4 regions of the Streptomyces violaceusniger Tu 4113 genome follow, and region 4 is predicted to be linked to each of the others. Evidence: riboswitches for the same ligand, from Rfam matches in the RefSeq annotation. Region 4 holds a riboswitch; each other region holds the start of a gene.

Region 1 (5,788 bases), 9.6 Mb from region 4:
AGGGCGCCGACGACTTCCGCGACCGCGCCAGCCGCACCCAGGAGCGGATCGACCTCCAGGCGCGTCAGGCCGTCGAGAAGAAGCGCAAGGCCGCCGAGGCGGCGCGCAAGGAGGCGCTGCGCCCGAAGTTCGCGCTGCCCGTCGCCCAGCACGGCCTGAGCGCCATGTTCGGCCAGGCCGGTATCAACTGGATGTCCGTGCACACCGGCATCGACTTCCCGGTGAGCTACGGCACGCCCGTGATGGCCGCCACCGACGGCACCGTGACGACGCAGTGGAACGACGCCTACGGCAACATGGTCCTCCTGACCAGCCCGGACGGCACGGAGACCTGGTACTGCCACCTCAGTAGCGCCAAGATCCGCTCCGGCACCGTCAAGGCCGGGGATACCATCGCGTACTCCGGGAACTCCGGTAACTCCACCGGCCCGCATCTGCACTTCGAGGTCCACCCCGGCGGTGGCTCGGCCATCGACCCGCTGCCCTGGCTGCGCGGCCAGGGCCTCGACCCGACCTGACCGATCCGGGCCCCGGCCCCTGACCGCTCGCTGTAGCGCGCCACCGGCGCGCTACAGCCTCAGCGCTCGGGCCGCTGCGGCTACAGCTTCTCCACCGGTGCGTACCGCAGCAGCAGCCGCTTCGGCTTCTCCTCGCCGAAGTCGATCGTCGCCTCCGCGTTGTCCCCGCTGCCCTTCACCGCCACCACCGTGCCGAGCCCGAACGAGTCATGGGTGACCCGGTCACCGATGGCCAGCGCGACCACCGGACGCTCCGTGGCCCGCCGGGTCGCGAACCCGCTGCCCCCGGCGCGCGAACGCGACGACGACAGACCGGACGACAGCCCCGACGGCGGGGTCGAGGCGATGCCGCCCATGGACGCCGACGGGGTGGCGGGCCCGGTGCGCCGCCACCGCACATACTGGTCCGGGATCTCCTCCAGGAAGCGGGACGGCGGGTTGTACGCGGGCTGGCCCCATGCGCTGCGCATCGTCGAGCGGGTCAGATAGAGCCGCTCGCGGGCCCGGGTGATCCCCACATAGGCCAGCCGCCGCTCCTCCTCCAGCTCCTTGGTCTGGCCGAGCGCCCGCATATGCGGGAAGACGCCGTCCTCCATGCCGCTGAGGAAGACGACCGGGAACTCCAGGCCCTTCGCCGTGTGCAGCGTCATCAGTGTGATCACGCCGGAGCCATCGGTGTCCTCGTCGGGGATCTGGTCGGAGTCGGCGACGAGCGCGACCTGCTCCAGGAAGTCCGCGAGGGTGCCGGGGTTCTCCTCGCCGCGGTCCTGCTCGAACTCCAGGGCCACGGCGGCGAGCTCCTGCAGGTTCTCGATCCGGGTCTCGTCCTGCGGATCGGTGGACGCCTGGAGCTCGGCCAGATAGCCGGTGCGCTCCAGCACCGCCTCCAGGACGGTCGCCGGGCCCGCCCCGGACTCCACGATGGTGTGCAGCTCCTCCATGAGCGTGTTGAACCGCTTGACGGCGTTGGCCGAGCGGGCCGCCATGCCGTACGCGTCGTCGACCCGGCGCAGCGCCTGCGGGAAGGTGATCTTCTCGCGCAGCGCCAGCGCGTCGATCATGGCCTCCGCGCGCTCCCCGATGCCGCGCTTGGGCACGTTCAGAATCCGGCGGAGCGGTACGGAGTCCTCGGGGTTGGCCAGCACCCGCAGATACGCGAGGACGTCCCGGACCTCCTTGCGCTCGTAGAAGCGCACACCGCCGACGACCTTGTACGGCAGCCCGACCCGGATGAAGATCTCTTCGAAGACACGGGACTGGGCGTTGGTCCGGTAGAAGACCGCCACGTCACCGGCCTTGGCGTCGCCCGCGTCCGTGAGCCGGTCGATCTCGTCGGCGACGAACTGGGCCTCGTCGTGCTCGGTGTCGGCCACATAGCCGGTGATCTCGGTCCCGGCGCCGGCCTCGGTCCACAGGTTCTTCGGGCGGCGGTTCTCATTGCGCTCGATGACCGCGTTGGCCGCGCTCAGGATGGTCTGGGTGGAGCGGTAGTTCTGCTCGAGGAGAATCGTCCGCGCGGTGGGGTAGTCCTCCTCGAACTGGAGGATGTTACGGATCGTGGCGCCCCGGAAGGCGTAGATCGACTGGTCGGCGTCGCCCACCACGCACAGCTCGGCGGCCGTGGTCTCCTCGGTGTCCGTGCCCACCAGCTCGCGCACGAGGGTGTACTGCGCGTGGTTGGTGTCCTGGTACTCGTCCACCAGGACGTGCCGGAAGCGGCGGCGGTAGTGCTCGGCCACGTCCGGGAACGCCTGGAGCAGATTGACGGTGGTCATGATGATGTCGTCGAAGTCCAGTGCGTTGGCCTCGCGCAGCCTCGCCTGGTACATCGCGTACGCCTCGGCCAGCGTCTTCTCGAAACCGTCCGTGGCCTGTCCGGCGAAGGTCTCCTCGTCGATCAGCTCGTTCTTCAGGTTGGAGACCTTGGCACTGAAGGACTTCGGCGGGAACCGCTTGGGGTCGAGATCCAGATCCCGGCAGACCAGCGACATCAGCCGCTTGGAGTCGGCGGCGTCGTAGATCGAGAACGACGAGGTGAAGCCGAGCTTCTTCGACTCCCGGCGCAGGATGCGGACGCAGGCGCTGTGGAAGGTGGAGACCCACATGGCGTTCGCCCGCGGGCCGACGAGCTCCTCCACCCGCTCCTTCATCTCGCCCGCCGCCTTGTTGGTGAAGGTGATGGCGAGGATCTGGCCGGGGTGCGTGCCGCGGGCGCCGAGCAGATAGGCGATGCGGTGGGTGAGCACCCGGGTCTTGCCGGAGCCGGCGCCCGCGACGATCAGCAGCGGCGAGCCGGTGTGCTCCACGGCGGCTCTCTGCTGCTCGTTCAACCCGTCGAGCAGGGCGGACGGGTCCACGACGGGCCGCGGCGCGCCGTCCCGGTAGTGCGCCTCCCGGGGCACGGGCGCGTCGAAGCCGCCGCTGAAGAGGTGATGCGGCACGGCCTCGGCACCATCGGGGCCGGGGTGCGCCGAGTCCTCGGGCGGCGGTGGTGGCTCCTCGTTCGAAGGAGGCCCGAGGTCCGCCAGGAAGCTGTCGTCAAAGAGGCTGCTCATCGCTCCCCGAGTCTAGGCCGCCCCACTGACAGCCGATGCCCGAACATCACGAAACGGTTTCGGGCAAAACGGCCACCAGTCTTCACAGGAGCCCCACGCGTTGGCTACCGTCCTGCGTCAGGCGGCCCGGAAGATCCGTCGGCGAACCACGTCGGCACGGGCGGCCTCCGCCGAGTCCGGCACCGCCGTAAGGCGCCCGGAGCCGGGGACCCGACAACGCAACACCGGGGTGAATCGGCCCGAAGCGGCGTGGCACGCAAGTGCCGCCCGAACACGGCCGTAGGGCAACCTTCCGTACCGCCCGAACCCGACAGCTAACCCGGTAGGCGGTCCACGGAAGGAGCGCCTCCCTTGGCGTCGCACCGCAAGCCGCGGAGCCGAATACCGGCCCCGCTCACCGGTCACGGCCGCCGTACGGCCGTCGGGTTCACCACGGCCGCCCTCGCCTCCGTCACCCTCCTCTCCCAGACGGCCAACGCCGCGCCGGGCGACGACCCCAAGCCGGCCACCCAGTCGATCGACAAGGTCAAGGAGAAGGTCGACACCCTCTACCACCAGGCGGAGAGCGCCACCCAGCGCTACAACGGCGCCAAGGAGCGCGCCGATCAGCAGCGGGACAAGGTCGACAAGCTGCTGGACTCCGTCGCCCAGCGCACCGAGAAGCTCAACGAGGCGCGGCGCACGCTCGGCGCCTACGCCACCGCCCAGTACCGCGACGGCGGAATGGCCCGCTCCGCCGCGACCCTGCTGTTCTCCAACGATCCGCAGGACGTCTTCGACCAGTCGCATCTGATCGACCGGCTGACCGGTCGGCAGAAGCAGGCCGTCGACGACTTCCAGAAGCAGCAGGCGAGCGCCGCCAAGGAGCGCGGTAAGGCCAGCGAGAGCCTCGCCTCGCTGACCACGTCCCAGAAGCAGCTCAAGACCCAGAAGAAGACCGTCCAGGACAAGCTGACCGAGGCCCGGCGGCTGCTCGCGAATCTGACCGCCAAGGAGAAGGCGCGACTGGCGGCGATCGAGAAGAAGAAGGCGGAAGAGGCCCGCCGTAAGGCGGCCGCGCTCGCCGAGAAGCAGCGGCAGGAGGCCTCGCGCAAGAAGCAGCAGGAGCAGCAGAACGGGGACAGCGGCGCCGGTTCGACGACGCCCTCGACCCCCGCCAACAGCTCCAAGGCGGCCCAGGCCATCGCCTTCGCGAAGTCGCAGCTCGGCAAGCCGTATGTCTGGGGCGCGACCGGTCCCAGCTCCTTCGACTGCTCAGGGCTGACGCAGGCGGCCTGGAAGACGGCCGGGATCTCACTGCCGCGCACCACCTGGGACCAGGTGAAGGTCGGTACGCGCGTCTCGACGTCCGAACTCCAGCCGGGCGATCTGGTCTTCTTCTTCGACGACATCAGCCATGTCGGCCTCTACATCGGCGACGGGATGATGATCCACGCGCCGAAGCCGGGCGATGTGGTGAAGAAGGCGCCGGTCACGGAGATGCCGATCTACGGGAGCGTGCGGCCCGCGTAGGGCATGGGGGTCGCGTAGGACGCGAGGGGGCCGTGCGGGCCCCTGGCGTGCCGCTGCCCGGGGTCGGGGCCCCGGGCAGCGGCATCGTCACGTCATCGGCTCATGTGCCGTTCACGTGCCGGGCTTGCGCCCGTAGACGTACACGTCGTCGCCGTTCTTCAGCAGGCTCCAGTACTTCTTGGCCTCGCCCGTGCGCATGTTGACGCAGCCGTGGGAGCCGGGCGGGGACCATACGCTCCCGGCGATCGAGTGGAACGCCTGACCGCCGTCGAAGAACTGGCTGTAGGGCATGGCGACCTTGTAGAGCGTCGACCAGTGGTCGATGTTCCGCCAGTAGATCTTCTTCAGCCCGGTGCGGGTCTCGAAGCCGTTCCGCCCGGACCGCACCGGCACCGGCCCGTAGACCAGCCGGGAGCCGTCCTGGACCCAGCTGAGCTGCCGGGTGAGGTCCACGCAGGCGATGCGGCCCTTGTTGGTCGGGCACTTCTTCGCCGCGTTCGGGTTGTGTCCGGCGGCCTTCTGGGTGTTGATCAGGCTCATCACGCCCCAGGTGATCGGGCCCGCGTAGCCGATCGTCGGGCTGATGCCGTGGTTGACCTGAAACTTCTGGATCGCGAGACAGTCCGCCCGCGACTGTCGCCCGTCCACCGGGCGGCCCAGGAACCGCTCGGCCTGCCTCTGGTACGGCCCCACGCTGGTCGTGCACGACGACGCGGCCATGGTCGCCGGTGTCACCGACCCGGCCGACCTGCCCAGCGGCCGTGCCTGGGCCGGCCGTGCCTGGGCCGGCCGTGCCTGAGCCTGTGCCGGACCGGCGACGGCGACCGCGAGCGGCACCGTCATCCCCGCCAGCCCCAGCACGAGGCCCGCGCGCCGGCCACGCCGACCATGCCCGCTTCTGACTGCCCCCACTGTCCCCATGGCCACTCCTTTCGACTGCCTCGCCTTTTTACCAGGACAGCTCGCGAGTGCAAACGGTTGCCTCAGGTTCGTGTCGAAAAGGTGTCGGAATTGTCTCGGGATCACCTCAGATGATCACCTCATCAGATCCACAGCACGGCGATGAAAATGTTTGCCGTTGTCAAGGCGCCCACCGCGCCAAAGGCGGCAGACTCCACCTTCTCCTCGTCGCGCTTCACATACACCAGGCCGAGGACCACGATCAGCAGCGCCAGCTTCACACCGATCTTGATGTTGTTGACG
Region 2 (5,788 bases), 9.5 Mb from region 4:
CCGCGCCCACGGGCGCGATCATGAACTCCTGGATGTCCACATTGGAGTCGGCGTGCGACCCGCCGTTGAGGATGTTCATCATCGGGACCGGCAGCAGATGGGCGTTCGGGCCGCCGAGGTAACGGAAGAGCGGGAGGTCGGACGCCTCGGAGGCGGCGTGCGCGACCGCGAGGGAGACGCCGAGGATGGCGTTGGCACCGAGCGAGGACTTGTCCGGGGTGGCGTCCAGGTCGAACATCGCCTGGTCGATCAGACGCTGCTCGGTGGCGTCGTAGCCGACCAGCTCGGGGCCGATCTGCTCGATGACGGCGAGGACGGCCTTCTCGACGCCCTTGCCGTGGTAGCGGTTCTTGTCGCCGTCACGGAGTTCGAGGGCCTCGAAGGCGCCGGTGGAGGCGCCGGACGGAACGGCGGCACGGCCGGTGCTGCCGTCGTCGAGGCCGACCTCGACCTCGACCGTGGGGTTGCCTCGCGAGTCGAGGATCTCGCGAGCTACGACGACGTCGATGGACGGCACGAGGTTCTCCTTCGTATGGGTCTGCGGTAGCAGCACGAGCCTAACGGGCCGGGAGGGCTGCACCCTGCGTTCGCCCGCCCCACGAGACAGAGGCGTGACACAAAAAGCCAGATTCCGAATCACATATCCGGATTTCTGGTGAATCGGGCAATGAGGGAGCCCCGGTGGGGCGCACCATAGGGGCGGCAGGCCCGACCGGGGCTCGTCTCAGGGGTTCTCGGACGGCGGCCTCGGAAGCCTCGGGAAGAGTGCTCAGGCCGCGGCCGCGGCTGCGACCGTGACTCAGCCGAGGTGCAGCTTCTGGCCCGGGTAGATCAGGTCGGCCTTCTCCACGATGTCGTCGTTCAGCTTGAAGAGCTTCTTCCAGCCGCCCTTGACGTGGTGCTCCTTGGCGATCTTGCCGAGGGTGTCGCCGGACTTGACCTTGTACTCGCCGTCACCCTTCTTGATCGGGCCACGGGGCTGCTCACGCGTGGCGCGCTCGGGCGCGGTGTGCGGCTGGGCCTTCGGCTGGGCAGGCTGGGCGGCCGGGGCCGACTTGGTGGAGGCCGACGGCTGGTCCTGCGAACCGGAGGGCGCGGAGGGGGCGGACGGCGCGGACGGCGCGGACGGCGCGGACGGGCTGCCGCCGGAGGTCAGACCCTTGCCGCAGACCGGCCAGGCGCCCTTGCCCTGGCTGCCGAGGACCTTCTCGGCTATCTGGATCTGCTGGCTCTTGCTGGCCTTGTCCGCGGTGGGCGCGTAGGCGGTGCCGCCGTACGCGGCCCAGGTGGAGCTCGAGAACTGCAGGCCGCCGTAGTAGCCGTTGCCGGTGTTGATCGACCAGTTGCCACCGGCCTCGCACTGCGCGACCTGGTCCCACTGGACGCCGCTGGCCGCGGAGGCGGAGGTCGCCCCGATGAGGGGCGCCGCCACGGCGGCACCGGCGAGACCGGTGAGCGCGGCGATACGGGTGGCCTTGGAGGGACGGCGGTGCTTCCCGTTGGACTTCAGCATCGTTGGTTCGTTTCCTCACCGACGCCTACGAGGTGAGCTGTCGGGTTCGGACGTGAGTTGCCCGGCCGGTCGCGATGATCGCTCCCGGCTTCACCCCTAGCCGACGAGCCCGTGTCCACAGGCCACTCGGCACCTACCTTGGGTCCCCCGCTCCTGCCTTCGGCGCTGACGCGTCGGTTTCCCCCCGACCGCCGGCAGGATTCGGCGTGACGATCGACGGTGCCCGCGGTGGCGAGCGGAAAGACGTTAAACACACCTCCCCAGAACGTTCAAACACCCCAATGGCAGCGAATGGGGCTGTAATTGATCTCACCCGGCCCACATCGGCGCAGGTAGGGCCGGGTGAGGAGAGATCGGACACGAGGTGCGCCCCGGAAATTGTGACGAGATGTATGTCTCACCGGAACCAGATCGGGCAATTCCCCCCGAATCACTGCTCCCTGATGGTGAGGTCAAGTCGCTGACCAGGGATGATCAGGTCGGGGTCGATTCCGATGAGGTCCTCGTTGCTCTCGTAGAGCCCTTCCCAACCTCGGGACACATTCCGGTCCTCGGCGATCCCTGACAGATTGTCACCGGGGCGAACAGTGTAATCGTCGCCCGTGGGGCCCTGGTCGCGGTCCACGGCGTCACGCGAGGCATGGCGCCCGGAGGGCTGCCCGTCCGCCGAATCGCCGTCCTCGGCCCGCCCCCCGGCGTCCGGGGAGCCGCGGTGGCGGCCGGAGGGCGAGGGGTCGGCGGAGGGATCCGCCGAGGACCCCTTCGAGCCGTCCGACGCCGAGTCGGCCGGGTCGTCCGAGCCGTCCGAGGTCGGGTCATCCGAGGCCGAGCCGTCCGACGTCGGGGTGTCCGATGCCGAGCCGTCCAGTCCGTCGGGGGACTCGGAGGTGTGGGGGGCCGCCGGCTTCTCGGCCGATCCGGACGAATCCGGCTTACCGGCGCCGTCGGACGTCCCCGAACGGTCCGACTCCGGGGAGGAGGAGCCGTCCCGCTCCCGGCCCCCCGTCTCGCCCCGGCCCGCCCCCGGGTCCCGGGTGGCCGTGCCACCGGGGTCCACATCGGGGGCGCCGGAGCCGTCGGTGAGCCCCGCACCCAGCGCACAGCTCGGCCAGGCGTCGGGGCCGCGGTCGCCGAGGATCGACTGGGCGACGGATATCTGCTGGGAGCGGCTGGCCAGGTCGGGGCGCGGGGCGTACTCCGTGCCGCCGTAGTCCTTCCACATGTCGAGGGTGAGCTGCAGTCCGCCGTAGAAGCCGTTGCCCTCGTCGGCGCTCCACATACCGCCGCTCTCGCACTCGGCGACCTGATCCCAGGTGGCGGTCTGGGCGGCCTGTGCGCCGGACGCCCCGAAGAGGGGCAGGGCGATGCTCGCTCCCGTGACCCCCGCCGCGACGATGATGGCCGGAGCCTGACGGGGGCGACGGTGTCGACCATTACCGGAACGCATGCGATTGCCCTCTCTATGGCGAACTCGGTTGCCGGTGAACATAGCGAGGGCACTCGATCATCACAAGCCGATGTATCCCAGGTCACGCCACGGTCACACGACTGATCATTCGTCACCAATGTCCGTAGTACGGGGCTTGGCAGCCTCAGCGGTCCGCGGAATCCCAGGTCACCGGGAGCGTGCGCAGCCCGCGCATGATGAGCCCGCCGCGCCACCGCAGATCCTCCGGTTCCGCCGCGAGCCGCAGTCCGGGCAGGCGCCGCAGCAGGGTGGCGATCGCGGTCTGCGCCTCCAGCCGGGCGAGCGGGGCGCCGAGGCAGTAGTGGATGCCGTGGCCGTAGCCGAGGTGCTGGTTGTCGCGGCGGGTGAGGTCGAGGACGTCGGGCTCAGCGAACCGCTCGGGGTCCCGGTCGGCCGCGGCGAGCACCACCAGCACCGGCTCCCCTTCGGCGATGCGCTGCCCCGCGAGGGTGAGCGGCTCGGTGGCGAACCGCCAGGTGGCGATCTCCACGGGCCCGTCGTAGCGCAGCAGCTCCTCGACCCCGGCGGCCAGCAGCCGCTCGTCCCCTTCTTCCAGGGCCCGCTGCATGACGGCGCGCTGCTCCGGATGGCGCAGAAGTGCGTAGACGCCGTTGCCGATGAGGTTGACTGTGGTCTCGAAGCCGGCGAACAAGAGGATGAAGGCCATGGCCGCGGCCTCGTTCTCGGTGAGGTGCTCACCGTGGTCGCTGGCCCGGATCAGCCCCGAGATCAGGTCCTCCCCGTCCTCTTCTTCCCTCCGCTCCACGAGCTCCAGGCGCTTGCGGTGGATCAGCTCGCCGAGATACGCGCGGATCCTCTTCACGGCGCGGGCCACGCCGCCGCGCGGGCCTCCGCCGTGCCGGATCATCGCGCCGGCCCAGTCCCGGAAGTCGTCCTGGTCCTCGCGCGGCACCCCGAGCAGATCGCAGATCGCATAAATAGGGAGAGGAAAGGCGAACTCATGGATCAGGTCCGCCTCTCCCCTTTCCTCGAAGGCGTCGATGAGCTGATCGGTGAGGGTCTGTACCCGAGGGGCGAACGCGGCCACCCGGCGCGGGGTGAACGCCTTGGAGACCAGCCGTCGCAGCCGGGTGTGATCGGGAGGGTCGATATTGAGCAGATGCGTCATCAGGTCGGCACGTTGTTCGCCGGGAATGCCCACCTTGCCCTTTGCGTGAGCCGCCGCGCTGTGCCGCTGGGGGTTCTTGGAGAGCCGGGGATCGGCCAGCGCCTTCCTGGCATCCGCGTAACGGGTCACCAGCCAGGCGTCGACACCGCTGGGCAGCGTGGTCCGGTGCACCGGGGCGTGCTCGCGCAGCCAGGCGTACGCAGGGTAGGGATCGGTGGCGAACTCCCAGGTGAAGAGGGTGGGAGCGGAGCTGTCACGAGGCTGTTCCGACACGCCCCGACGATACCCGCGACCAGTCGCCCCCTCCGGCCTGTCGGAAGTAACGGGCAACAGAGAAATAAGTGAATAAGCAGAACAAAGAGAATAAGAGAGCAATGACCGGGATGAATGTCCAGCGGAATTCCTCATTCATCTCCACACACCCTTCACCACCCATGCACAGCGCGGGTCGAATGCCCGGATATCTGATGGCTGCGACCGCCGTTCGGTGGTTGCCCGCGCCGCCCCGATACGAACCCCCGGGGCATGCCCTGACGTCGGTCAACGCGGTGAACTGGCGGTGTGGCTGAAACGACGTCAGGTGAACGAATGGGACTGGGGCACATGCACGGGGCCCAGTGATACCGGTGATACGATCACCGCGCTTGCCAGGCGAGCCAAGGGCGCGTAAGACACACGGCGATCCGGCACATCAGCCGAGAGGGTCCCCACTCTGAGGAGCATTATGCCGCCAGTTGGGCATATGGAGCCGTTCCGGCGCACCGACGCCTGTGCGCTGCCGTCGGCAAGACGAGTGCGATGTCCCCGGAACCCGCGGGCGCCGTACGGGCGCTGACTTACCGCTGCTCAGGCACCTTTCAGACGCATAACGCACCACACCTCCCTAAAGTCCCTGGCGGTCTAGTCGTTCAAAGAGAGTCTTAATGACGCAATATCTACAGGATCCAGCGTTCTGGGCCCTGATCGCTGGCACGCCTCTCGCCGCAACCGCCATTGTTCGCGGGCGAAAGGCGCGGGCGAATCTGCGCCAGGAGAAGGCGGAGCTCGAGAAACGCGCGGCCGACCTCGACAACAATTACGCCGAGGCGGTCCAGGAGGCTCACAACCGCGCCGAGGAGGCCACCAAGAGCGCGCTGAAGTCCGCTATGCGTACGCTTCAGGGCCTCGCCAACGAGCAGCAGTTGGCCATCTCCAAGACACAGGACAAATACGGCGAGCATCAGCTTCTCCAGGACCTTCTGGAGATCGACCACATGAACTCGCAGTTCGGTCGGCGTGCGCAGTCCATCGCGGTGCTGTGTGACGGCTGGCTGGGTCGGCAGCGCGCCGTCGCGTCGGTGTACGACGTGGTCCGCAGCGCCAAGGGCCGCATCCGGCACTACACCCGGGTGGAAATCCGCTCACAGAGCAACTTCGCCCTGGTCAGCCGGGCCGTGGAACCGGTCGCGCTGGCGCTGGCCGAGCTTTTGGACAACGCGACCAGTTACTCCGCGCCCGACTCGCCGATCGACATCACCATCCGCACCGTCCCCAAGGGCGTCTGCGTCATCATCGACGACGCCGGTGTCGGTATGAACGAGGAGGAGAAGAACCGGGCGGACAAGCTGCTCTCGGCCACGCACGCCACCGGTGTAACGGGACTGGGCAATCCGCCGCAGTTCGGTTTCGCGGTGATCGG
Region 3 (5,788 bases), 1.8 Mb from region 4:
AGTTGGACGAGCATGGCGGCCAGGCTCGGGCTGCCGGACGCCTGGGCGAGCGTCTCGTGGAACCAGTCGCCCAGCGGCGGCAGCTCGCCGAGACGGCCGTGCTGGGCCCGCTCCCGGCCGAGCCGGACCAGCCCGCGCAACACCTTCAGATGGGCCTCGGTACGGCGCTGTGCGGCCCGTGCGGCGCCCAACGGCTCCAGCAGCGCCCGGATGTCCAGCAGATCGGCCGCCTCGCGCTCGGAGGGCTGGGCGACGCAGGCCCCCGCATGCCGCCGGGTCGTCACGAAGCCCTCGGACTCCAGGGTGCGCAGGGCCTCGCGGACCGGCACCCGCGAGACACCGTAGCGCCGGGCGAGAAGTTCCTCGGTGAGCCTGCTGCCGGGCTGATATGTGCCGGAGACGATGTCGTCGCGAATCGCCGTGCACACCGCATGCGCCGAAATCCGGCGACCGCCCTGGACCGCGGTCGTATCCCCGCTCATTTCCGGTCCCACATTGTCGAACCTCCGCCTTAACGCCCGCGAAACGCATCCATGGAACGCGCGTTGAACGACTCTATTCCAATCGGACGTCATTTCCGATGGCGGAGTGCATTTCATGGATATTTTTTGGTCAGCGGGCGGCGGCACGCCGAAGGCCCCGTCCGGTGGACGGGGCCTTCTCGGATTCTCGCGGGACCGCGGCGTGCGCGGCGTCTCGCGGGGTCGGACGTCCGCGGAGTCCGCGAGGTCAGACGTTGACGCCGTGCGAGCGCAGATACGCCAGGGGGTCGATGTCCGAGCCGTAGTCCGGGCTGGTGCGGGCCTCGAAGTGCAGATGCGGTCCGGTGACGTTGCCGGTGGCGCCCGACAGGCCGATCTGCTGGCCGGGGGTGACCTTCTGGCCGACCGAGACGCTGATGGACGACAGGTGGCCGTACTGGGTGTAGGTGCCGTCGTTCATCTTGATGACGACGTTGTTGCCGTAGGAGCCGCCCCAGCCCGCCTCGACGATCTCGCCCATGCCCACGGAGTGCACGGAGGTGCCGGAGGAGGCGTGGAAGTCGATGCCGGTGTGGCTGCCGGAGGACCACAGTCCGCTGGCCGCCTGGTAGCCGGTGGAGACGTAGGAGCCGGTGATCGGCGTCTCGAAGGTGTTGAGGCGCTTGCGCTCGGCCTCGCGCGCCGCGCGCTCCTTGGCCTCGCGCTCGGCTTTGGCCCTCTTCGCCGTGGCCTCCGCCTTTCTGGCGGCCTCCTGGCGGGCGATCGCCTCCGCCTTGGCCTTGGCGGCGGCCTGCTCGGCGGCGGTCTCCTGGGACTGCGCCTGGGCCTCGATCTGGTCCGCGATCCCGTCGCCGATCACGATCGCCTGGGTCAGACCGGCCTGCTGGGGGCTGGGGCCCGTGTCGGCCGCGAACGCCTGTCCGGTGATCCCGGCGACGACGCCCGAGGCGACGGTGGTGATGCCCACGACGTTCGCGCCGGTGCGGACGTTGACCTTGGTGGTGCGGCGGTGTTTCCCGGTGGCAGTGCGGGTGGACGCCATGCTGAGGCGCACTCCTTTCCTTCCTTCTCGCCTACCGGGTTAGCTGACGGGTTCGGAGCAGGAAGGTCTCCTACGGACTCCTCCCCCGGCCGGGGAAGGCGCCCGATTCACCCCTGGGGACGTGTGGGTCCCCGGCTCCCCTGGCTCGCGCCGTACGGGGACTCGGCGATGACTGTCCGTGCCGCGGGTGCGGCGGGTTGCTGGCGAACAGCCGGACTGACGCTAAACGGGCCCGCTTTCGATCACCAAACGGTTCCGGTTTTTTGTTGCTCTCCCCACAAACCAAACAAGCTGTCACTCCCGCAAATCGGGCATGAAGGAAGGACCCCGGCACCCTTATGGGGCCAGGGTCCTTCCGCTGTGAGCTCGTTGAGCGGACCGGCTGCCGGATCGTCAGCGGACCCGGATCGTCAGTGAGCCGGCCGGATCACCGGTTCTTGGTCCGGATCCGGCCAACTCCGGGCGGCTCAGCCCGAGATGACGCTCACCTCGCCGATGCCCAGCGCCCGGACCGGCTCCTCGATCGCCGAGGCGTCCCCGACCAGCACCGTGACCAGCCGGTCCGCCGGGAAGGCGGACACCACCGCGGCGGTCGCCTCCACCGTGCCGGTCTCCGCGAGGCGGGCGTACAACTGCGCCTGGAAATCGTCCGGAAGGTGCTGCTCGACCTGGTCGGCGAGAGTGCCCGCGACGGACGCCGCCGTCTCGTACTTCAGCGGGGCGACGCCCACCAGGTTCTGCACCGCGACATCGCGCTCCTCGTCGGTGAGCCCCTCCTCCTTCAGCGTGCGCAGCACCTTCCAGAGGTCCTCCAGCGCGGGCCCGGTGACCTCGGTGGCCACCGAGCCGCTGATCGCGAGCATCGCGGCGCCCGCGGAGCCGCCCGAGGGCGCCGGGGGCGCGGAGCGCAGCACCTGGCCGAAGGCGCGCACCCCGTAGGTGTAGCCCTTCTCCTCGCGCAGCACACGGTCGAGGCGGGAGGTGAGGGTGCCGCCGAGGCAGTACGTGCCGAGCACCTGCGCGGGCCAGATCCGGTCGTGGCGGTCGGCGCCGACGCGCCCGATGAGCAACTGGGTCTGCACCGCACCCGGCCGGTCGACGATCACCACACGGCCGAGGTCGTCCGCGACGATCGGGGGAACCGTGCGCGGCGCGCCCGCCCCGCCCGTCCAGGCGCCCAGGGTGTCGGCGAGGGCCCCGTCGAGGTCGACCCCGGTGAGGTCGCCCACGATGACGGCGGTGGCGGTGGAGGGGCGGACATGCGCCTCGTAGAAGGCCCGCACGGCCGCGGCGTCGATGCCCTCGATGGTCTCCTGGGTGCCCTGGCGCGGCCGGGACATCCGCGACTCGGCCGGGAAGAGGGCCGCGGAGAGGGCCATCGAGGCGCGGCGGGCCGGGTTGGCCAGCTCATGGGGGATCTCGTCCAGCCGGTTGCGCACCAGCCGCTCGACCTCGCCGTCCGGGAAGGCGGGGGCACGCAGGGCGTCGGCCAGCAGCCCGAGCGCCTTGGGCAGCCGGGAGACCGGGACCTCCAGGGAGACGCGGAGGCCGGGGTGGTCGGCATGCGCGTCCAGCGTGGCGCCGCAGCGCTCGAGCTCGGCGGCGAACTCCTCGGCGTCGTGCTTGTCGGTGCCCTCCGACAGGGCGCGCGCCATGATCGTGGCGACGCCTTCGATCCCGGCCGGCTCGGCGTCCAGCGGCGCCTCCAGATTGATCTCGACGGCGACGACCTGCTGGCCGGGGCGGTGGCAGCGCAGCACCGTAAGGCCGTTGGGCAGCTCACCGCGCTCGGGGGCCGGGAACGCCCACAGCTTGGGCGCGCCGCCCTTGGGCTGCGGGTGGAAGGTCATGGTCGCGGTGACGGCGTCGCTCACTGGGCCGCCTCCCCTTCTGCGTCGGTCTCGGCGGCTTCGGCGGTGTCGGCTGCGTCCTCGGCGCCCTGGACGGGCTCGTAGACCAGCACGGCGCGGTTGTCGGGGCGCAGCCGCGCCGCGGCCACGGCCCGCACCTCCTCGGCGGTGATGTCGAGCACCCGCTCCACGGCGGTCAGCGCCAACTGCGGGTCGCCGAAGAGCACGGCGTACCGGCAGAGCTCGTCGGCCCGGCCGCCGACCGTGGCCAGCCGGTCCAGCCACTCGCGCTCGATCTGCGCCTGCGCCCGCTCCATCTCCTGCGGGGTCGGCCCCTCCTCGGCGAAGCGGGCCAGCTCCTCGTCGACGGCGGTCTCGATGGCCGGCACCTCGACACCGCCGGAGGTCTTCACGTCCAGCCAGCCCAGCGAGGGGGCGCCGGACAGCCGCAGCAGGCCGAATCCGGCGGCCACGGCGGTGCGGTCGCGGCGCACCAGGCGGTTGTGGAGCCGGGAGGACTCCCCGCCGCCGAGGACGGTCAGCGCCAGATCGGCGGCGTCCGCCTCACGGGTGCCGTCGTGCGGCAGCCGGTAGGCGGCCATCAGGGCGCGGGCCGGGACCTCCTCCTCCACGACCTCGCGAAGCTGGTCGCCGATCACCTCCGGGAGCGTGCCGTCGCGGGGCGGCCGCTTGCCGTCGTGCGAGGGGATGGAGCCGAAGTACTTCTCGATCCAGGCGAGCGTCTGCTCGGGGTCGATGTCGCCCACGATCGACAGCACGGCGTTGTTCGGGGCGTAGTAGGTGCGGAAGAACTCCCGCGCGTCCTCCAGGGAAGCCGCGTCCAGGTCGGCCATGGAGCCGATCGGGGTGTGGTGGTACGGGTGGCCCTCGGGGTACGCCATGGAGACGAGCTTCTCGAAGGCGGTGCCGTACGGGACGTTGTCGTACCGCTGGCGGCGCTCGTTCTTGACGACGTCGCGCTGGTTCTCCAGGCTCTCCTCGTCCAGCGCGGTCAGGAGGGACCCCATCCGGTCGGCCTCCAGCCACAGGGCGAGCTCGACCTGGTGGGCGGGCATGGTCTCGAAGTAATTGGTGCGCTCGAAGCTGGTCGTGCCGTTGAGCGAGCCGCCGGCCCCCTGCACCAGCTCGAAGTGGCCGTTGCCGGTCACCTGCGCCGAGCCCTGGAACATCAGGTGCTCGAAGAGGTGAGCCAGGCCGGTGCGCCCCTTGACCTCATGGCGCGAGCCGACGTCGTACCACAGACAGACCGCGGCGACCGGGGTCAGATGGTCCTCGGAGAGCACCACGCGCAGGCCATTGGCCAGGCGGTGCTCGGTCGCTTTCAGGCCGCCGGAGCCGGCCTGCTGCGTGGCCGTGTGACCCATGGGCATGTACGTCCCTTCGATCGCGTGATGGAGCGCGTGCCAGCCGCATGCGCAGCGCTTCTGTCACTGTATGCAAGGGGACGGACATCTGGCGAAGTTCCGGTCCGTTCCCGTCCTCCCAAGCTGCCGCGAACCGTTTCCGCAGCCCCTCGGGCGCCGCACATCGCCCTTCGAGGGGCCGTCACACGGGGTTGCCGGACCCGGTTTCGGGACCCGCTCCGGGCCTTGCGACCCCGGGCCGTTCCACACTTGTCGGCGGCCCGGGCCACAATGGTCCGCGTCAGATCCCGCATCGGCAGTTGAAGGAGCCGCAAGCGCGATGGCCCGCCGCAGCACGAAGACCCCGCCGCCGGACGACTTCGAGGAGCGCATCCTCGACATCGACGTCGTCGACGAGATGCAGGGCTCCTACCTCGAGTACGCCTACTCGGTCATCTACTCGCGCGCGCTGCCCGACGCCCGTGACGGGCTGAAGCCCGTGCACCGCCGCATCCTCTACCAGATGAACGAGATGGGGCTGCGCCCCGAGCGCGGCTTCGTCAAGTGCGCCCGCGTCGTCGGCGAGGTGATGGGAAAGCTCCATCCGCACGGCGACGCGTCGATCTATGACGCGCTGGTGCGCATGGCGCAGCCGTTCTCCATGCGCCTGCCGATGGTCGACGGCCACGGGAACTTCGGCTCCCTGGGCAACGACGACCCGCCCGCCGCGATGCGGTACACCGAGTGCCGCATGGCGTCGGCGAGCTCGCTGATGACGGAGTCGATCGACGAGGAAACGGTCGACTTCTCCCCGAATTACGACGGCAGTGAGCAGGAGCCGGTCACCCTCCCCGCCGCCTATCCGAACCTGCTGGTCAACGGCACGTCCGGGATCGCGGTCGGCATGGCGACCAATATGCCGCCGCACAACCTTGGCGAGGTCATCGCCGCCGCCCGCCATCTCATCAGGCACCCGGGCGCGGACCTCGACACCCTGATGCGCCATGTGCCGGGCCCCGACCTGCCCACCGGCGGCCGGATCGTCGGCAT
Region 4 (5,788 bases):
CGCCGACGGGTTCACCGGGCCCACCGCGGGACCTGGCCCGGCCGAGGATGAGGGCAAGGGGCCGCCGGGCCGCCGGGTGGCCCGCTGGGTTCCCGTCATCCTCCTCCTCGGCGGCGTCAGCTTCGACCTGGCCACCCCGTCCGGCTACACCGCCTCGCCCTTCTTCGCCGCCGCCCCCTTGGCCGCCGCGGCGCTCTTACCGCTGCGCCAGACCCTCATCATGGCCGTCACCGCCGTCCTCACGACCTGCCTGCTGGCGGAGCTGCATGGTGTGAGGGACCCGACCCAGGCGGCCACCGAGATCGTCACGGTTGCCACCGTGACCGTGCTGGCGGTGGCGATCAACCGTGTCGTACGCCGCAGCTACCACCGGCTCGCCTCGGCGCGCGGTGTCGCGGAGGCGGCCCAGCGCGCCGTCCTGCCCGCGCCGCCCGCCCGTCTCGCCGGGCTGGAGATCGCCGCGCGGTATGTACCGGCGGAGAAGTACGCGGCGATCGGCGGTGACCTGTACGCGGTCCAGGACACCCCGCACGGCGTACGGCTCATCGTCGGGGACGTACGCGGCAAGGGGCTGCAGGCCGTGGAGGTCGTGGCGATCCTCCTCGGCTGTTTCCGGGAGGCGGCGGAGCAGGAGACGACCCTGGAGGCGCTCGTGGGCCGCCTGGAGCGGGCGCTGCGGCGTGAGGGCGCCCGGCGGGCCGACCTGGAGGTGTTCGAGGGGTTCACGACGGCGGTGGTGGCCGAAATTCCGCGCGGCGACTCCATCCTGCGGCTGATCAACCGCGGCCATCCGGCGCCGCTGCTCATCGCGGAGGACGGCGCGGTGCGCGCCCTGGAGCCGGAGGCGTCGGCGCTGCCGCTGGGGATGGGGGAGTTGGCCGGGTGGCCGGACCGCGTGATGGAGCTGGGGTTCGAGGAGGGGGAGACGCTGCTGCTGTTCACGGACGGGGTGACGGAGGCCCGGGACCGCGACGGCGAGTTCTACGACCCGGAGAAGCAGCTACGCGGCCGCCGCTTCGCCGATCCGCAGGAGCTGCTGGACGTGTTGGTGGCCGATGTCGAGCGCCATACGGGCGGCGAGACGTCGGACGACATGGCGCTGCTGGCGGTCCGCCGGACCCCGGCCCGCGGGATCGGACGAGGGAACGGGCAGGGCAATGGGGGCAATGGTCAGGGGGACGACAGGGGCAACGGGCTCGACGACGGTGGTGCGAACCGCGGCGGCCATACGAAGGACAGCGGAGCCCCACACCGTCCGTAGCCGACCGGGCCCTTACCGTGCGTAGTCGACCGAGCCCCCTCCGCATAACAATTGCTGCACGATCGGTCTGCACGCGTTTTTGCGAACCTTTGGCCAGTGCGTCGACTCGCCCCCATCTGTCCCCTCTTGAGCGCTAAGTTCATGCCAAAGGTGCGCGGATTCCTCAGAACAGCTTGGAATCACATCGTGCTCTCTATTAACGTTCGATAACGCAGCGCGGTCGTCACAACCGTCGCAAGGGCGGCACCGTGCGCCGTCGCCGAATCCCGTACGCACACCGGCAGTACCGCACCACCAGCAGCACCAAGGGAACCGGGGAACCAACACCTTGGGGTGAATCGGGTCGAACCTGACCCGTAGGAGACCTTCCTGCTCCGAACCCGTCAGCTAACCCGGTAGGCGAGAAGGAAGGAAAGGAGTGCGCCTCCGTGGCGTCCAACAGGTCTGCCCTGGACGAAGCCCCGTATCGCACACGGGGAGGCGGTTTGGGGACCGCCACCGCCTACGGCCCCGGCTTTGACGCCGGCGGCGGGATGAGCTCCGGGGACGGCCACTTCGCCCCCGACGATCGGTACCTGGACGCGGATGGGCACGCGTTCGAGGGCCCGGGTGCCGGATTCGAGACCGAGCCCTGGGAGGAGTGGAACCCCACCGAGGAGTCCATCGCTCCCGTACGCGGCCGGCACCGCGTGGCCAAGCAGCGCGGCGGGACCATGGCGCGCAGCGGCGCCGTCCTCGGGGTCGGCGTGATCGCGGCGGTCGGTGCGGGCGGTATGGCCAGCGCCAAGGACCGTCCCAAGCCGCCCATTTCCATGCCTGATCTCGGCCAGGTCGCCGATGAGGTCAAAGCCAGCCTGCCCGCCGCCAAGGACCTGCCCGGCATCGGCTCCTGGACGTCGGACGACAGCAGTGGCCCGCAGACGGCCGCCGCCCCCCTCTCCCAGGCCGGCCTGACCAGCGAGGACGAGCAGCGCGGCACCACCGACGCGGGCGAGGCGCTCCGCGCCCGCATCCTCCAGCAGGCCGAGAACCAGCAGAACTCGGCGGACGAGGACAGCCGCACCGCCGCGGCGAAGGCCGCCGCGGCGAAGGCGTCCGACCAGGCCGCGGAGGTGGCCGCCCAGCGGAAGGCCAAGGCCGAGGCGGAGAAGAAGGCCGCCGAGCAGCGGGCGAAGGAGGCGGCCGAGAAGAAGGCCGCGGCCGAGCGCCAGGCCAGGCTCGCCGCCGCGTACACCCTCCCCGTCGGCTCGTACACCCTGACGGCGAGCTTCGGCCAGGCGGGCGACATCTGGTCGGCCGATCACACCGGCCAGGACTTCGCCGCCCCGACCGGCACCCCGGCCAAGGCGGTGCACGGCGGCACCATCACCCAGGCGGGCTGGGCCGGTTCGTACGGCTACCGCATCGTGCTGACCCTCAGCGACGGCACCGAGATCTGGTACTGCCACCTGTCCTCGATGGTCGTCACCTCGGGCAAGGTGACGGCGGGCGACGTGATCGGCCGCGTCGGCGCCACCGGCAATGTCACCGGCCCGCACCTCCACCTCGAGGTCCGGCCGGGCGGCGGCTCGCCGATCGACCCGATGCCCTGGCTGCGCCAGCACGGGATGAATCCCTGATACTCCGGCGGCTCTGGCGCTCTCTCCCCCCTTGACGCCAGGGCCGCCGGTTTACGCCCCGACGGGGCCGCCCCTCAGGAACACCCCCTCAGGAACACCCCCCCCCGGAACAACCCCCTCAGGAACAACCCCGCCCAGCCGCCCGTTGTAAAAACGTATGGCTGACAACACACAGAAGATCGGCGATCTGTCCGTTTTCCCGTTCTCTCTCGGCGGGAACGTCTTCGGCTGGACCGCCGACGAGGCCGAGTCCTTCCGCGTACTCGACGCCTTCGTGGCGGCGGGCGGCAATTTCATCGACACCGCCGACGTCTACTCCGCGTGGGTGCCGGGCAACGAGGGCGGCGAGTCCGAGACCATCCTCGGCAACTGGTTCGCCTCCCGGGGCAACCGCTCCGACGTCGTCCTCGCCACCAAGGTGGGCGGCGGTTCCCCGGAGCCGCGCGGTCTGACCTCGTCCGCCATCAAATCGGGCGTCGAGGAATCCCTCCAGCGGCTGCGCACCGACTACATCGACCTCTACTACACCCACTACGACGATCCGTCGGTGCCGGTGGAGGAGATCATCAGCACCCTGGACGAGCTGGTCGGAGAGGGCAAGATCCGCGAGATCGCCGCGTCCAACGTCAGTGCGGAGCGCCTGGAGGCCCTGCTGACCTTCTCCACCCAGGAGAGCCTGGCCCGCTACGTCGCCCTCCAGCCGCACTACAACCTGGTCTCCCGCGACACCTTCGAGGGCGAGCTGGCCGACGTCGCCGCCCGCCACCACCTGGCGACCATCCCGTACTACTCCCTGGCGTCCGGCTTCCTGACCGGCAAGTACCGCCCGGGCACGGCGATCGACAGCCCCCGCTCCTCGGGCGCGGCCCAGCACCTGGAGACCGAGCGCGGCCAGAAGGTCCTCGCCGCTCTGGACGACGTCGCCGCCAACCACGCCACCGAGCCCACCACGGTCGCCCTCGCCTGGCTCCTCGCCCAGCCCACCGTCGCGGCCCCCCTCGCCAGCGCCCGCTCCGTCGACCAGCTCCCGCCCCTGCTGGCATCGGTCGACCTCAAGCTGACCCAGCCGGAACTGGACCTGCTGACCTCGGCGTCGGACTGAGCGCCGGCCGACCAAACAAAACCCCAACGAGGGCGGGCACCCCAAAGACCAACTCAGCCCGCCCTCGTCAGTCCTCCATATACGCCGACGAACCCCTACCGCCGATCGGCAAGAACCCAGGACGCGAGAGCAACCCCACCCGCGACAGCAAAGACGGACGGCCAGGCCCCGATCTTCTTCGCGAGCGGATGCGACCCGGCGAAGGCGGCCACATACGCCCTACTGAGCGCGGCCGCTGTCCCGTTCCCCGCCTTCTCCCGCCACCCCTGAGTGGCCACGACCCCGGCAGCAGCCAACGCGACCCCACCCAATGGCCGCTTCTTGGTCCACCGAGCCACCCCATACCCCCCAACCAACCCACCCGCCGCCACAACCCCCGCCGACACTCCAGCCATCCCACTACCTCCCACTCCAAGGGGCTCCTCACCCTCGACCCTACGAAGGTAGACGCCGAGAATGGATGTCGCGGCCAAGGGTGGTAGGCAGGCCCGCCTCGCTCCTGTGGGGGCATCAGTTCGGCAGAGGATCTTTGCTCTAAAATCCTGGCTAGCCGTTTACATGACCCTTAGACCGGTGGGTCCCTCCGTGAGTGGCTGTTCTCTGGAAGGAAGTAGGCATGGCGGCACCGGATTGGCTTCGCGAACTCCTCGCTTGGAAGAGCTCAGCCAACCAAAAGGTGATCGATGTCTGTGATGAGCCCTGGGCTCCAAACATCTCGGACGTAGACAACAAAACCAGCCTGCACATCGCAAAATCCGTGCTCGATGACCTGGGAGTTAGTCGCAAGGTTTCTGCGAACTCATCCGATGCCAAGGAGGAAAGCAGGGGAACCGCACTCGAAAACGCCGTTAATGATCAACTTGTCTCTGAGCTGCCCAGCCTTGAGCCGAATAGGGCCTGGGCAGTAGGGCGCGGGAAAGACGTCAGGAACTTTCAGCAGTATAAGCACCTTGACGGGCTGCGCACGCTTCTTGCTGAGAACCCGAGCCTGCGTGTGGCACTCGGAACTGACTATCAAATTGCTCCCGATGTGACCGTGGCACTCGACGTACCTGGTCATCCGCTCCACGCGGTGGTCTCCTGTAAATGGACACTGCGGTCAGACCGCGCGCAGAACGTCCGGCACGAGTTCAACCTTCTAGTGCGGTCCCGCCGGGGGCGGACGCCACACTTGGTCGCAGTTACAACAGAGCCACTACCGAGTCGCCTGGCTTCGCTAACGCGTGGGACTGGCGAGATAGACGCCGTCTACCACCTCGCCTTCGAAGAGACGCAGGCTGCGGTCCAGGCATGGGGAACAGTCCAGCACAAGAAGAGCGAGCCCACTCAACTTGAACTGTGGCGGGAGATGACTGAACAGAACCGGCTGAAGGACTACAACGACTTGGCTGGAGATCTTGCGCGACTGTGACGAGTGCTCGCTGACGCTCCCGGAATTGGTGGTTAGTGCAAGTCGTTATGGGGCGCGTAGAACCGTGAGGTCGGTCAGTTCAGGTACTTGCGCTGCACGGCCGCGATGAATTCTTCCCAGGCACCGCTTGAGAACCCGAGCATGGGTCCGTCCGGATTTTTTGAGTCCCGCACGGCGGTCATGCTCCGCCGGAAGGCGGTCTCCACGCACTCGGTGTTGCCAGCACCGCTGTAGGAGGACTTGAACCAGCCACCGTCTCTGCCGGATATGCAGGGCTCGCGCATCAGATCTCCTCACGGACGCGTTCGATGAGGGCGGAGGACGAGGCCATGTCCAGCGCCTGAGCGCGAAGGTAGTCGAACGCGACCCGGTAGCGCTCCAGTTCCTCGTCCTTC

What was found. A riboswitch is a leader RNA that binds a small molecule or an ion and turns the genes downstream of it on or off. The one in region 4 is predicted to bind cyclic di-AMP.
Region 1: it holds a riboswitch for cyclic di-AMP, as region 4 does, so the genes downstream of both, STRVI_RS40835 (NlpC/P60 family protein) here and STRVI_RS01570 (M23 family metallopeptidase) in region 4, are expected to answer to the same signal.
Region 2: it holds a riboswitch for cyclic di-AMP, as region 4 does, so the genes downstream of both, STRVI_RS40050 (transglycosylase family protein) here and STRVI_RS01570 (M23 family metallopeptidase) in region 4, are expected to answer to the same signal.
Region 3: it holds a riboswitch for cyclic di-AMP, as region 4 does, so the genes downstream of both, STRVI_RS09370 (M23 family metallopeptidase) here and STRVI_RS01570 (M23 family metallopeptidase) in region 4, are expected to answer to the same signal.

The regions. Positions count from the first base shown of each region.
Region 1 is NC_015957.1:9,985,653-9,991,440, forward strand. It holds gene STRVI_RS40825 (M23 family metallopeptidase) at 1-518, shown strand, start outside; gene pcrA (DNA helicase PcrA) at 599-3,073, opposite strand; cyclic di-AMP (ydaO/yuaA leader) riboswitch at 3,247-3,417, shown strand; gene STRVI_RS40835 (NlpC/P60 family protein) at 3,425-4,585, shown strand; gene STRVI_RS40840 (L,D-transpeptidase) at 4,697-5,506, opposite strand; gene STRVI_RS40845 (hypothetical protein) at 5,629-5,788, opposite strand, start outside.
Region 2 is NC_015957.1:9,806,598-9,812,385, forward strand. It holds gene eno (phosphopyruvate hydratase) at 1-517, opposite strand, end outside; gene STRVI_RS40050 (transglycosylase family protein) at 800-1,513, opposite strand; cyclic di-AMP (ydaO/yuaA leader) riboswitch at 1,521-1,688, opposite strand; gene STRVI_RS40055 (transglycosylase family protein) at 1,944-2,960, opposite strand; gene STRVI_RS40060 (cytochrome P450 family protein) at 3,106-4,383, opposite strand; gene STRVI_RS40065 (sensor histidine kinase) at 5,034-5,788, shown strand, end outside.
Region 3 is NC_015957.1:2,124,311-2,130,098, reverse strand. It holds gene STRVI_RS09375 (GntR family transcriptional regulator) at 1-482, opposite strand, end outside; gene STRVI_RS09370 (M23 family metallopeptidase) at 730-1,524, opposite strand; cyclic di-AMP (ydaO/yuaA leader) riboswitch at 1,539-1,702, opposite strand; gene STRVI_RS09365 (M16 family metallopeptidase) at 1,992-3,374, opposite strand; gene STRVI_RS09360 (M16 family metallopeptidase) at 3,395-4,765, opposite strand; gene STRVI_RS09355 (DNA gyrase/topoisomerase IV subunit A) at 5,079-5,788, shown strand, end outside.
Region 4 is NC_015957.1:338,226-344,013, forward strand. It holds gene STRVI_RS01565 (PP2C family protein-serine/threonine phosphatase) at 1-1,261, shown strand, start outside; cyclic di-AMP (ydaO/yuaA leader) riboswitch at 1,544-1,678, shown strand; gene STRVI_RS01570 (M23 family metallopeptidase) at 1,690-2,880, shown strand; gene STRVI_RS01575 (aldo/keto reductase) at 3,038-3,982, shown strand; gene STRVI_RS53975 (hypothetical protein) at 4,078-4,377, opposite strand; gene STRVI_RS53980 (NgoMIV family type II restriction endonuclease) at 4,599-5,393, shown strand; gene STRVI_RS01585 (DUF397 domain-containing protein) at 5,468-5,677, opposite strand; gene STRVI_RS01590 (helix-turn-helix domain-containing protein) at 5,677-5,788, opposite strand, start outside.